DNA from 4 places in the Streptomyces sp. NPDC058773 genome. Region 3 is predicted to be linked to each of the others. Evidence: riboswitches for the same ligand, from Rfam matches in the RefSeq annotation. Region 3 holds a riboswitch; each other region holds the start of a gene.

Region 1 (3,200 bases), on a different contig from region 3:
CCGCCAGAACAGCCGACGGCGCAGCCGCACACCGGGCAGGGCTTCTCGGGCCCCATCGGCGATCTCGGCGAAGGTCATATCCGCCGGGCGGGTCAGGGCCGTCATCGAGACCGGGCGGCAGGGCTCCCGGCGACCCCTGTTCTTGAGCAGGCCCGTGACGGCGTTCAGCGGGGCGGCGACGCCGCCGAGCAGATAGTCGGCGGCGGTTTGCGCTCGGCAGAGACCCAGGACAACCAGAGTTCCCCCAGGCGCCAGGTGCCGGCCGAAGACGCCGAGCGCCTCGGTGAAGGGCAGATGATGGAGGGTGGCGACGCAGGTGATGACGTCGTAGGAGCGTGCGGGGATGCCGGTCAGGGCGTCCGCGACCGTGAACGTCACCGGGGTCACCGGCGGGGTCAGCTGCTGCGCGCGGGAGACGATCACCGGGTCGGAGTCGATCGCCTGGACCTCATGGGCGCGGACGGCCAGGCGCCGGGCCAGATCGCCGCTGCCGCAGCCGACATCCAGGGCGCAGTCGTAGCGCTTGGGGAGTTGCCGCAGGATCCACCGGTGGTAGTGAGCGTTGTGGTCCCAGGGGTGGGCGGCATTGAACCGGTCGAGCGCGCGGATGACTCGCTGCGGTAAGGGCGTCATGCGCCCAGTCCACCAAACTTCACGCCTTCTGCGGGCTGCGCGCTCAACCTCACGCGCCCGGACGCACTCCGCAGGAGGCGGCAGCCTTCACCGCGGAACTCGGTGAGGGGGGCCAGCCGAACCCCGGTCGCCGGCCACGCCCACCTGGCCGAGGAACACAGCCACTGCCTTCCCCTTCTGCTGCGCCTGGTGGAGCCCCGATTCCTGCAACTCATGCAACGGGTGGTGCCGTTGGCCCTCGACCGCTACGGCCTCGACCAGGCTGTCGGGCATCCCCGCCTGCTGGAGCTGGGTGTGCATCGCGTCGTCGCTGATCTACTCGACGGTGATCTGTCGACCGGTGGCAGCGGTCAGGATGGCGCCGACCTGGCGCCAGGTCAGGTCGGCCGGCCCATGAACCGCTTGCACACAGCGTCCGGACCAGGTGGGCGACAGCAGACGGGGGGATCGCGCAGCAGGACACGCGGCCGGACCCCGGCGCGGAGCAGAGTGGCGACAACATGGCGGCCGACGTTTCCCGTGGGGGTGGTGACAGCGGTCTGCACGGCCTTCTTCCTCTCGTCGGTGACACGACTGCAGGTTAGGAACCAAAGGGGCCGGAGCCTGTCCTACTCTCCGGACACCTGCGGGCGTCGCTCTCGACCGGAAGCCCGTGTCCCATCTCACACCCCGTCACGCCCCCGAAGCCGCCCGACACCCACGTCGCGTTCTACGCTGGCCGGGTAACTGGTTCGCCCCGTCTGCCAGGCGGGTTGCGTCGTAAGAGGGAACCCGGTGGGAATCCGGGACTGCCCCGCAGCGGTGAGTGGGAACGACCGCCGTCATACGCACTGGATCCGGGTCGCGGATCTGGGAAGCGACGGTCAGTAGGTGTCCGCCGGAAGAGACCGGCAGGCGTGCTCACGAGTCCGAAGACCTGCCCGTTGCCCGTGCGCGCCCATGCGTGGACGGAGATCCCGGTGACCTCGAGGGCGGGTCGGCGTACATATCAGGTGGACACGTGCGTCGTGAGCGCGCCGTGGTTCCGCCCGGTCGTCATCCCTTCGCGCTTCTCGTTCCGTTCCCGGGACCTGCAGGAAACACTTCGCGAAGGAGAGTTCCGTGACAGCAAAGCCCGCAGCCGCGGCAGCCCTGGCCACCGTGTACGGCTATCCCCGCCAGGGGCAGAACCGGGAACTGAAGAAGGCCGTGGAGGGGTACTGGAAGGGCACGGTCAGTGCCGATGTCCTTGAGGGGACCGCCCGCGCGCTCCGTCGGTCGCACTGGCGGCAGTTGGCCGGCGCCGGTATCCAGGAGGTACCCACCGGGGACTTCTCGTACTACGACCATGTGCTGGACACCAGTGTCATGGTCGGGGCCGTGCCGCACCGGCACCGGGATGCGGTCGCGGCCGACGCCCTGGACGGCTATTTCGCGATGGCGCGGGGGACGCAGGACCTGGCGCCGCTGGAGATGACCAAGTGGTTCAACACCAACTACCACTACTTGGTACCGGAGTTGGGTCCCGATGTCGTCTTCGGTGCGCATTCCGGGAAGCAGGTGGCGGAGCTCAGGGAAGCGCTGGCGCTCGGTCTCGACGCGCGGCCGGTTCTGGTCGGGCCGGTCACCTATCTGCTGCTGGCGAAGCCCGCTCCGGGCGTGGCCGCGGACTTCGAGCCGCTGACGCTGCTCGACCGGTTGCTGCCGGTCTACGCCGAGGTCCTCGCGGATCTGCGGGCCGCCGGCGCCGAGTGGGTGCAGCTCGATGAGCCCGCTCTCGTCCAGGACCGCAGTCCGGCCGAGCTGAACGCCGCCGGGCGGGCCTATCGCGACCTGGCCGCTCTCACCGACCGCCCGAAGCTCCTGGTCGCCTCGTACTTCGACCGGCTCGGCGAGGCCCTGCCCGTTCTGGCCAAGGCTCCGGTGGACGGGCTGGCGCTGGACTTCACCGATGCCGCCGCGGCCAACCTCGACGCGCTGGCGGCCGTCGGCGGACTGCCGGGGAAGCGCCTGGTGGCGGGTGTGGTCGACGGCCGCAACATCTGGATCAACGATCTGGAGAAGTCGCTGGCCACCCTCGGCACCCTGCTCGGTCTCGCCGGCCGGGTCGATGTGGCCGCGTCCTGCTCGCTGCTGCACGTACCGCTGGACGCCGCCGTCGAGCGTGACATCGATCCGCAGATCCTCCGCTGGCTGGCCTTCGCCAAGCAGAAGACCACCGAGCTGGTGACGCTGGCACGGGGCCTGGCTCAGGGCACCGACACCATCGCCGCCGAACTCGCCGCGAACCGCGCCGATCTGGCCTCCCGGGCGAACTCCGGGCTCACCCACGACCCGGCCGTACGCGCACGGGCCGCCGCCGTCACCGACGCCGACGGCCGCCGCGCCCAGCCGTACGCCGACCGCGCGGCCGCCCAGCGGGCCCACCTCGGGCTGCCGCTGCTGCCGACGACGACCATCGGTTCCTTTCCGCAGACCGGCGAACTGCGGTCCGCGCGCGCCGATCTGCGGGCCGGGCGGACCGACACGGCCGGGTACGAGGAACGCATCGAGGCCGAGATCCGTGAGGTGCTCGCCTTCCAGGAGAA
Region 2 (3,200 bases), on a different contig from region 3:
CGAACGACTCGCGCGTTCCACGGGAGGAACCCGACAGTCAGGGCAGTCGCGACAGTCGGGATACTCGTAACGGTCGTCGCACTGAGGACAGCGACGGCACCAACGGCAACCGCAGTAATCGCAATAACGGCAACGGCAAACCTGACGGTCACGGCCGCAGACCCGCCTCGGCCCCTCTCACGCACAAAGGACGGTCAGGAGAATGACGCAGAGAATCACCGCCTGGTCCGAGATCGACAACGGCATCGTGCCGGTCGACGACGGCGAGCTGTTCTACGAGACGGCCGGCTCGGGCCCAGCGGTGGTGCTGCTGCACGGTGGCATGCTCGACCAGCACATGTGGGACGAGCAGTTCACCTGGCTGGTCAACTCCGGCCTGCGCGCGATCCGTTACGACTCCCGCGGCCACGGCCTCTCCTCCACCGTGACCGGGGACTACGCCAACCACGACGACCTGTGCGCCCTGCTGGACGCGCTTGAGGTCCCCGGCGCCGTCCTCGTCGGCCTCTCCCACGGCGCGCGGGTCGCGCTCGACACCGCCCTCGCCCACCCCGACCGGGTGACGGCCCTCGCGCTCGCCTCACCGGGGATCAGCGGCCGGGCCTTCACCGACCCCTTCGTGCTGGCGCACATCAAGGAGCAGGTGGCGGCGATCGGCGCACCGGACGGCGCGGAGCGGTATGTCGAGCACTTCCTGCGGATGTGGGTGGACGGGCCGCACCGGGAGCCGTCCGCCGTGCACCCGGGATTCCGTGAACGGATGCGCGCCTCGGCCGCGGCCAATGTGGAGGTCCATGCGGACGGCATGGGAGCCGGTATGCCCCTCGAAGTCGGCGCCGCCGACCGCCTCGGCGAGATCCGGGTGCCGACGGTGGTGCTCGACGGCGACCTCGACAGCGGAGACATCTCCGCCAACGCCCATGCGATAGCCCTGGCCGTCCCGGGCGCCCGAAGAGTCCGAATCCCGGGTGCGGCCCATATGGTCAACCTGGAGAACACCCCGCTCTTCGATCACGAACTGCACGCCTTCCTCTCATCCCTGGACTACTGACCCATAGCGCGGCGCTCCCCCTCCGGGGGCGAAAACCCCCAGACCGCCCGCGCCTCCGGAGCGGCGGTTAGAGTGGCCGGGCCGTGGTGCTCGGGAAGCCGGTGACGGACTTTGCGGTCCCAGCCCGGAGCGGCCCTCGCCACTGTGATCGGGGAGTTTCCACCCCTTCCGCAGACGCCTGACGCGTCTGCGGCGCCACTGACCGCAGCCCGCGGCCGGGAAGGCGGGGCGGACGCGGGCACCCGTAAGCCAGGAGACCGGCCACGGCATCTCACGAACTGATCCACGAGGTGCTGGAGCGTGACCGCCGGATGGCCCTGTCCACCGATACCCCGAACACCCCTGCCCCCGCCGCGTTCCGCTGGCGCCGGCAGGACACCGTCCGTACCGCGGGCCTGATGGCCGTCATAGCCGGGCTGCATGTCGTCGCCTTCGGCGTGCTCTTCCTGCTCGTGGTCCCGTACCACTACTCCGTCGGAAGCCAGGTCTTCGGCGTCGGCCTCGGCGTCACCGCGTACACCCTCGGTATGCGGCACGCCTTCGACGCCGACCACATCGCCGCGATCGACAACACCACCCGCAAGCTGATGGCCGACGGCAAGCGGCCGGTCTCGGTCGGCTTCTGGTTCGCCCTCGGGCACTCCAGCGTGGTCGTGGTGATGGCGGCCCTGGTGGCCGGCGGCGCCCAGCTCGCCGGCACGCTGCTGAACGACGAGTCCCGTACGCACCAGATCCTGGGCACCGTCGGCACCACCGTCTCCGGCACGTTCCTCTACCTCATCGCCGCCCTCAACCTCCTTGCGCTGGCCGGTATCTGGCGGGTCTTCCGCGGGATGCGCGACGGCCGGTACGACGAGGCCGAGCTGGAACAGCGCCTCGATTCGCGCGGCTTCATGAACCGCTTCCTGGGCCGGTTCACCCGCTCCATCTCCCGCCCCGGCCAGATGTTCCCGCTCGGCTTCCTCTTCGGGCTCGGCTTCGACACCGCGACGGAGGTGACGCTGATGGTGATGGCGGGCAGCGGCGCCGCGGCGGGCCTGCCCTGGTACGCGATCCTGTGCCTGCCGCTGCTGTTCGCCGCCGGAATGAGCCTGTTCGACACCCTCGACGGCACCTTCATGAACTTCGCCTACCAGTGGGCGTTCGCCAACCCGGTGCGCAAGGTCTACTACAACCTCACCATCACCGGCCTGTCGATCGCCGTCGCCTTCTTCATCGGCACGATCGAGCTGGTGACCGTGCTGCACGACAAGCTCGGCCTCAACGACGCGCTGACCGGCTGGATTTCGGGACTCGACCTCGACAACGTCGGCTTCATCATCGTCGGCCTGTTCGTGGTGGTGTGGGCCGCGGCGCTGGCTTACTGGCGACTGGCCGGCGTGGAGAAGCGCTGGGCGGAACGGGCCGACCGAGCGGAGCGGTCCGGGCGAACGGAGCCGGCGGAGCAGTCCGCGCCGGGTTCCTGAGGGGCCCTCCGGCCGGCCCGGCAGGTGGCCGAGCCGGCTCGCAGCCTCGGTGACCGACGGCGCGGCACCCTCACGTGGCCGAGCCGGCCGCCGCCCCCGTCTCCCGGTCCGGCCCCCAGCGCTCCAGCGCCGCCGCCAGATCGAGGGGCAGCAGCCGGTCCGGCAGGTCCGGGCCCGGCCAGTCCTCCCGCGGCACCCGCCACATCACCTCGAACTCGTTGCCGTCCGGGTCCTTGGCGTACAGCGACTTGGCCACGAGATGATCACTGGCCCCCACCAGGGCGCCCCGCTCGATCAGCCGGGTACGGGCCGCGACGAGTTCGCCGAGTGTGCCGACCTCCCAGGCCAGGTGGTACAGCCCGACCCGCCCGGCGCCCGGCCCCGGCGCGTCCGGCGCCACCGCGAACAGCCCCAGGTCATGATCGTTGAGCGAGCCGGGAGCACTGAGGAACGCGGCCCGTCCCGGAATCTCGACATCCACCGTCAGCCCGAGGGCCTCGGTGTAGAACGCCACCGACCGCGCCACATCGCGGACATTGAGCACCGCGTGGTTCAGACGTCGTACTGACATGGGACCTGCTCTCCGATCTCCCGGCCACGACACCGCCACGGCGCCGCCGCCTCCCCTTTATCTGCTGTATCCCGCACACCCCGCCCCCGCCCAGGGCCGGTCGGCCGGTATC
Region 3 (3,200 bases):
GCCGAAGAACGAGGCGAACACCCCGCCGCGGTCGATGTCACCGACCACGACCGCCGGGATACGGGCGGCCCGTGCGAGGCCCATGTTCACGATGTCGGTACGCCGCAGATTGATCTCGGCGGGACTGCCGGCGCCCTCGCAGATCACCGCGTCATGGGTACGCCGCAGCTCGGCCAGGCAGTCGGTCACCGTGCCGAGCAACTGCTCCCGCCCGCCCGCGTACGGCGTCTCCCCGGGGGACGACCCCCCGGACTCCCCGAAGTACCCCCGGGCACTCAGCTCCCCCACCGGCTTCCCCAGCAGCACCACCTGGCTGCTGCGGTCGCCGCCCGGCTTGAGCAGCACGGGGTTCATCAGCGCGGTCGGCTCCACCCGCGCCGCGGCCGCCTGCATCGCCTGGGCCCGTCCGATCTCCGCGCCCTCACGGGTGACGAACGAATTCAGCGACATGTTCTGTGCCTTGAAGGGCGCCACCCGGACGCCCTGCCGGACCAGCCAGCGGCAGATGCCCGCCGTCACCACGCTCTTGCCGGCGTCCGACGTCGTCCCGGCCACCAGCAGCCCGCCGCCGACGGCCCCGCCGGATGCCTTGCCCCGCCCGTTCACCGGTTCCTCCTCCCGCGCCGGGACCCCGGCACCCGTGCCCGTGTGGCCGCACCGGCCACCAGTCGCGCCGCCACCGTCGTCGCCAGCGCCAGCACACTCACCCGGCGGGAGAGCCGCACCGCGCGCTCGATGTCGTCCACCGCCACCGGCGGTGCCGCGCCGTTCAGCACCGGACGGTGCTCCACCCGCCCGCCGTACGCCAGTGTGCCGCCCAGCCGTACGCCCAGCGCACCCGCGAACGACGCCTCCACCGGGCCCGCGTTGGGGCTCGGATGGGCAGCTCCGTCCGCCCGCCAGGCCCGCAGCGCACCGCGCCGGTCGGGGCCCGCGAGCACGGTCAGCGCGGCGGTCAGCCGGGAGCCGGGCCAGCCGGCGAGGTCGTCGAGCCGGGCCGCGGCCCAGCCGAAGCGGCGGTAGCGCGGCGACTTGTGCCCCACCATCGCGTCCAGGGTGTTCACCGCGCGGAACGCCACCAAGCCGGGCACTCCGCCCAACGCGCCCCATACCAGGGCGCCGACCACCGCGTCGGAGGTGTTCTCGGCGACCGACTCCACCACCGCACGGGCCATCTGCGGCCCGTCCAGCGCCTGCGGATCGCGCCCGCACAGATGCGGCAGCCGCTCCCGAGCCACGTCCAGGTCACCCGCCGTCAGCGCCCCGCCGACGGCCCGCGCCTCCCGGCCGAGCGAGGTGCCGCCCAGCACGGCCCAGACCGTCGCCGCGGTCAGCGCGACCCCCGCACCACCACGGAGCGACAGCGGAGAAGCGGAAGCCGAACCCCGCACGGCACGCCGCAGCAGCGCGGCGCCGGCCGCGGCACCGCCCGCGCACAGCACGGTGTGCGCCGCCCCGAAGGCACGGTGGTCGCGCCACAGCCGGCGTTCGACGGCGCCCGCGGCCCGGCCGAACGCGGCCACCGGATGGCCGCGCCGGGGGTCTGCCGCGATCAGGTCACCGAGAAAGCCGAGGGCCGCGCCGCACGCATATCCCGCGTGTTCGCCGCGCACCGGATCAGACCGCAGCCAGGGCGAGTTCGTGACGTGCCGCCCGGCCTCGGAGGAGACCTGCGACAGCGGGCAGAGGGGATCTCGACGGGCAGCCGGGCATGACGGTATGTCCTCACTCAGGGTCCGCGCCCTGGCTCGACGTGACGGCGACACGAGTCTCCTGGCTCCCGGATCGGCGTGTCCTCCGGCCTTCCCGTCCCGCGTACGCCGTGATGACGTGCGCGTACTGGACCGTGGCCTCCGCTGGAGGAACGCTCCCCGGTGACAGTGGCGGGACCGCGCCGGATTCGCACCGGACTTCCTCAGCTGTCGCCGAATGGCCCCGGCAGTCCACCACGGCCCGCGAACGCCCGTCAACTCACCCTTGACCTGCAGCGCAGCCCCGCTGCAGGCGCTGTGGTGCACGCCACAGCGTGGCAGAGAGGTCACGGACGGTTGCCCGCGGACCTGATCCCGCGTCACTATCTGGTGCACGGCGGCGACGGGGCCGCCGGAAGGGGGCCGGGGGATGCCGCAGCGCGCTGACCGTCATGAGATCCGTATCAGGATCTCGGGCACCAACAATCCTGACCAGGACGCCGAGGACCTCAAGGCGTGGCTGGAGCGCGAGCCCTGGCTGAACGGCCGGCCGCACGACTGGGAACTCCGGCCGGCGGTGGAGCGCGACGAGGGCCCCGGCGACATGGCCATCGGCGTCGACGACCTGATCCTGGTCGTGGTCGGCGCGGTCGCCGCCGAGATCTCCAAGAGCATGGGAATCGCGCTGCGCGAGTGGCTGCGCCGCCGCAAGGAGGAACGCGACACCGGCGAACGGCCCGCGGTGGCGGTCGCCGACGGGGACGGCGCCCTGCGCGCACTCGGCGACCAGGGGCCGGACGCCCCGGCCCCCGGACACCCCGATCCCGGCAGCCCGGCGAACGGGAGCGGCAGCACCGCCGGGGACTGAGCCGGATGTCCGAATACGACGCACGGGGCAAGGTCAACCGGGCGCTGCTGATCTGCGTCGACGACTACCGGCACCTGCGGCCGCTGCCCGCCGTACGGGACAACCCCCAGGAGCTGGAACGCGTCCTGCTCGCCCCCGGCACCGACCTGTTCACCAAGGGCGAGGTCGTCATCTGCCGCCCCCAGGAGCCGTGGGAGGTCGAACAGGCCCTGGACGCCGTCACCCAGGAGGCCCGCGGACTGCTGCTGGTGTACTTCAGCGGCCACGGCCGGGTGGGCCGGGACGGCGGCAACCTCCAGCTCATGGTCGGCGCGTCGGAACGGCGCCACAAGACCGTCTCCTGGCAGGACATGGTGCTGCCCTACTTGGACAACGCACGGGCCGACCGGATCGTGATCGTCCTGGAGTGCTGTTACGCCGGCAACGCCGGGGAGGCCTTCCACCTCTGCCGCACCCCGATGTCGCTGCTGATGGCCGCGCAGCCCAACCGCCGTATCTTCAGCGGCGAGGAGCCCACCGGCGGCACCCTCTTCACCCGCGCCCTGCGGCAGACCCTGGAACAGGGCGTCCCCGGCAAGCCGTTCGTCACCTTCGAGGACCTCGTCCGGGAGCTGCGGGGGCAACTGGCCGGTGAGCGCACC
Region 4 (3,200 bases), on a different contig from region 3:
TGACGGCGGTGCGGACGGTCGCGTCCAGCCGCTCCCAGTCCATCTCCCCGTTGTCGCCGAGATGCGCCGCGAGGTTGACCGACCCCAGGTTGCAGACCGCGGTCTCCCCGTCGTTCGTCACCTCCAGGATCTCCGTGCACAGGTTGGACGAGTGCACGACCTGGCCGGGCTCGGCGGTCTGGTTGGCGGTGCGGTTGGCGGCGTCCTTGAACGTCATCCAGCCGTTGCCGGTCTGCGCCAGGGTGCGCATCATGCGGGAGTACAGCACCCGCGCCGGGATCTGCTTCAGCGCCCGGCCCTCGGCCTCCAGCTTCCGGTAGGCGGCGTCGAACTCCTCGCCCCACAGGTCCACCAGCTCAGGGGCGTCCGACGGCGAGAACAGCGACCAGTCGGTGTCGTCCGCCACCCGGCGCATGAACTCGTCCGGGATCCAGTGCGCGATGTTCAGGTTGTGCGTACGGCGCGCCTCCTCACCGGTGTTGTCGCGCAGCTCCAGGAACTCCTCGATGTCCGCGTGCCAGGTCTCCAGGTAGACGCAGGCGGCGCCCTTGCGCCGGCCGCCCTGGTTCACGGCCGCGACCGAGGCGTCCAGGGTGCGCAGGAACGGCACGATGCCGTTGGAGTGCCCGTTGGTGCCGCGGATCAGCGAACCGCGGGCGCGGATGCGGGAGTACGACAGCCCGATGCCGCCGGCGTGCTTGGAGAGCCGGGCGACCTGGTGGTAGCGGTCGTAGATGGAGTCCAGCTCGTCCAGCGGCGAGTCCAGCAGATAGCAGGACGACATCTGCGGGTGGCGGGTGCCGGAGTTGAAGAGGGTGGGGGAGGAGGGGAGGTAGGACAGCGAGCTGGTGAGCCGGTAGAGCTCGGCCACGTCGGCCAGCGCGCGGTCGCCGTGGTCCTCGGCGAGGCCGCAGGCCACCCGGAGCAGAAAGTGCTGCGGGGTCTCGATGACCTGACGGGTGGTGGGGTGCCGCAGCAGGTAGCGGGAGTGCAGGGTGCGCAGCCCGAAGTACCCGAAGCGGTCGTCGGCCCCGTCGGCGAGCGCCCGGTCGACCAGCGCGTCCAGCCGGGCGGCATGGGCCCGTACGAACTCCGCGGTCTCGTCGGCGATCAGCCCTTCGCGGTGGCCGACCTCGACGGAGGCGGAGAAGGCGACCGCCCCCTGTCCGGCGGCCTCCTCCGAGATCGCGAGGGTGAGCAGTCGCGCCGCGAGCTTGGAGTACTGCGGCTCGTCACCGATCAGACCGGCCGCGGCATCGGTGGCCAGCGACCGCAGTTCGGCCTCGTCGGAGCCAGGGTGCCGGCCGCGCAGCGCGGCGGCGGCCACCTTGCCGGGGTCGGTCGCGGTCAGGTCCTCGGTCAGCCGGGTCAGGGTGCGCAGCAGCGCGACCCCCGGCCCGTCCTCGCCCGGTCCGCCGTCGGCGGAACCGGGAGGCGTGTCCACCACGGGCGGCACGGCCTCGGCGTCTGACGCGGGTTCCGTTGGCGCGATGGTCACGTGGTGCTCTCCCTACACTCGGCGGGGCCGGGAGAGCGGGCGCGACGGGCGCGCGGGCATGCGGCACCCCGTGACGGCAGGGGTGCGCGGGCGCACCGCGCGGCATCCATCGGCCCAACCCTCGGGGCCCGGGACGTATCGACGCCCGCACCCATGGCGGTACGGACGTACCGTCGGCAGGTCCTCGGACTGCACGGGCGCGCCCCCGGGGCCGTTATCCGGCCGGTCGGACGCGCTCCTACACCGTTGCGGGACAGTTCCGGATTCCCACCGGATTCCCCTGCGACGACAGCGAGGACGAGCATACATGTGGTGGTGGCCCCTCAGGCGCACCCCCATATCTAGTGTGTCGTGCGTCATCGCGCGGTGGCTGTCAGTGGCCTCGGCTATGGTCGGTGACACGTTCTCTGTTCCGTCCCGTGGAAGAAGGAGAAGGCCTCATGACCGCGCTCGCCGACCGTCCGCACATCATGGAGACCGAGCATTTCGAAGAGGCCGCCCGGATACTCGCCCGCCGGGAAGAAGGCGCGCGGTTGGAACTCATCGACGGGAAGGTCAAGAGCAAGCCCATGCCGGACGGCGATCACGGTCGGATCATCGAGTGGTTGACGCGCCTCTGCATCCAGTCACGCCCTGAGCTGTGGCTCTATCCGGACCAGGGGCTCAAGGTGGAGGAGTACCGCAGCGGCCGGGCCCGGCCGGACGGGGCACTCTCCGTCAGTGGCGCCTTCGTCGGCAAGGGTGAATGGGCGGACCCTGAACCGGTGTTGATGGTCGTCGAGGTCACCTCCTCCGATTCCGACACGCACCAGCGTGACCGCGTGGAGAAGCCCCGCGCCTATGCGGGAGCCGGGATCCCGCTCTATCTGCTCATCGACCGGCAGGAGGGCCAGGTGTCGCTCTACAGCGACCCCGATGGGACCCGCTACGAGGACGTCCGCACCGTGCCGTACGGCAAGCCCCTCCACCTCCCCGACCCCGTCGGCATCACGCTCGAAACCGAGCAGTTGAAGGACTGGACCGGCTGAAGCGGTGTACGACAACGGGCCGCCGCGTCCCCGGGGGAACGTGACGGCCCGTTGCCGGAAGCCGGGCGGCCGGTGGGTCAGTGTCCGGCCGGTGCCCCCGCGGTGGCGGGTGGGAGGTCGACGGTGACGCCCTGGTCGCCGGCGTCCGCCGTGTAGTCGGCGGGGCTGGTCTCGTCGATGCCGTCGGGGGCCTTCGCGGCCTTCAGGGCGAAGGTGAGGACGACCGTGACGACCACGTTCAGGACGAAGGCGGTCAGACCGATGTAGCCGATCTCGCCGATGCCGGGGATCTCCGCGCTGGAGCCGCCGAAGTGCTTCTGGGTCGGGCTGGCGACGCCGTAGGCCGCGAGGGTGCCGTAGAGCATGCCGACCGCCCAGCCGGTGAGCAGCGCCCAGCGGTGGAACCAGCGGGTGAACAGCCCGCCGACCAGGGACGGCATGGTCTGCAGGATCCAGATGCCGCCCAGCAGCTGGAAGTTGATGGCGACGGTCTTGTCCATGGTGAGGACGAAGACCAGCGCGCCGACCTTCACCAGCAGCGAGACCAGCTTGGCGACCTTGTGCTCCTGCTCGGGAGTGGCGGCCGGCTTCAGGAAGTCCTTGTAGACGTTGCGGGTGAAGAGGTTGGCCGCGGCGATCGACATGATGGCCGCGGGCACCAGCGCGCCGATGCC

What was found. A riboswitch is a leader RNA that binds a small molecule or an ion and turns the genes downstream of it on or off. The one in region 3 is predicted to bind cobalamin.
Region 1: it holds a riboswitch for cobalamin, as region 3 does, so the genes downstream of both, metE (5-methyltetrahydropteroyltriglutamate--homocysteine S-methyltransferase) here and ACFW5B_RS29435 (cobalamin biosynthesis protein) in region 3, are expected to answer to the same signal.
Region 2: it holds a riboswitch for cobalamin, as region 3 does, so the genes downstream of both, ACFW5B_RS28670 (HoxN/HupN/NixA family nickel/cobalt transporter) here and ACFW5B_RS29435 (cobalamin biosynthesis protein) in region 3, are expected to answer to the same signal.
Region 4: it holds a riboswitch for cobalamin, as region 3 does, so the genes downstream of both, ACFW5B_RS24620 (ribonucleoside-diphosphate reductase subunit alpha) here and ACFW5B_RS29435 (cobalamin biosynthesis protein) in region 3, are expected to answer to the same signal.

Annotation. Positions count from the first base shown of each region.
Region 1 covers NZ_JBHYPE010000011.1:99,872-103,071, reverse strand. Annotated here, with positions in the region: gene ACFW5B_RS12735 (class I SAM-dependent methyltransferase) at 1-633, opposite strand, end outside; cobalamin riboswitch at 1,344-1,572, shown strand; gene metE (5-methyltetrahydropteroyltriglutamate--homocysteine S-methyltransferase) at 1,735-3,200, shown strand, end outside.
Region 2 covers NZ_JBHYPE010000044.1:23,200-26,399, forward strand. Annotated here, with positions in the region: gene ACFW5B_RS28660 (MarR family winged helix-turn-helix transcriptional regulator) at 1-206, shown strand, start outside; gene ACFW5B_RS28665 (alpha/beta fold hydrolase) at 203-1,051, shown strand; cobalamin riboswitch at 1,119-1,332, shown strand; gene ACFW5B_RS28670 (HoxN/HupN/NixA family nickel/cobalt transporter) at 1,363-2,517, shown strand; gene ACFW5B_RS28675 (VOC family protein) at 2,588-3,088, opposite strand.
Region 3 covers NZ_JBHYPE010000047.1:34,462-37,661, reverse strand. Annotated here, with positions in the region: gene ACFW5B_RS29440 (cobyric acid synthase) at 1-606, opposite strand, end outside; gene ACFW5B_RS29435 (cobalamin biosynthesis protein) at 603-1,613, opposite strand; cobalamin riboswitch at 1,767-1,918, opposite strand; gene ACFW5B_RS29430 (hypothetical protein) at 2,122-2,559, shown strand; gene ACFW5B_RS29425 (caspase family protein) at 2,565-3,200, shown strand, end outside.
Region 4 covers NZ_JBHYPE010000031.1:53,224-56,423, forward strand. Annotated here, with positions in the region: gene ACFW5B_RS24620 (ribonucleoside-diphosphate reductase subunit alpha) at 1-1,498, opposite strand, end outside; cobalamin riboswitch at 1,656-1,820, opposite strand; gene ACFW5B_RS24625 (Uma2 family endonuclease) at 1,939-2,526, shown strand; gene mctP (monocarboxylate uptake permease MctP) at 2,604-3,200, opposite strand, start outside.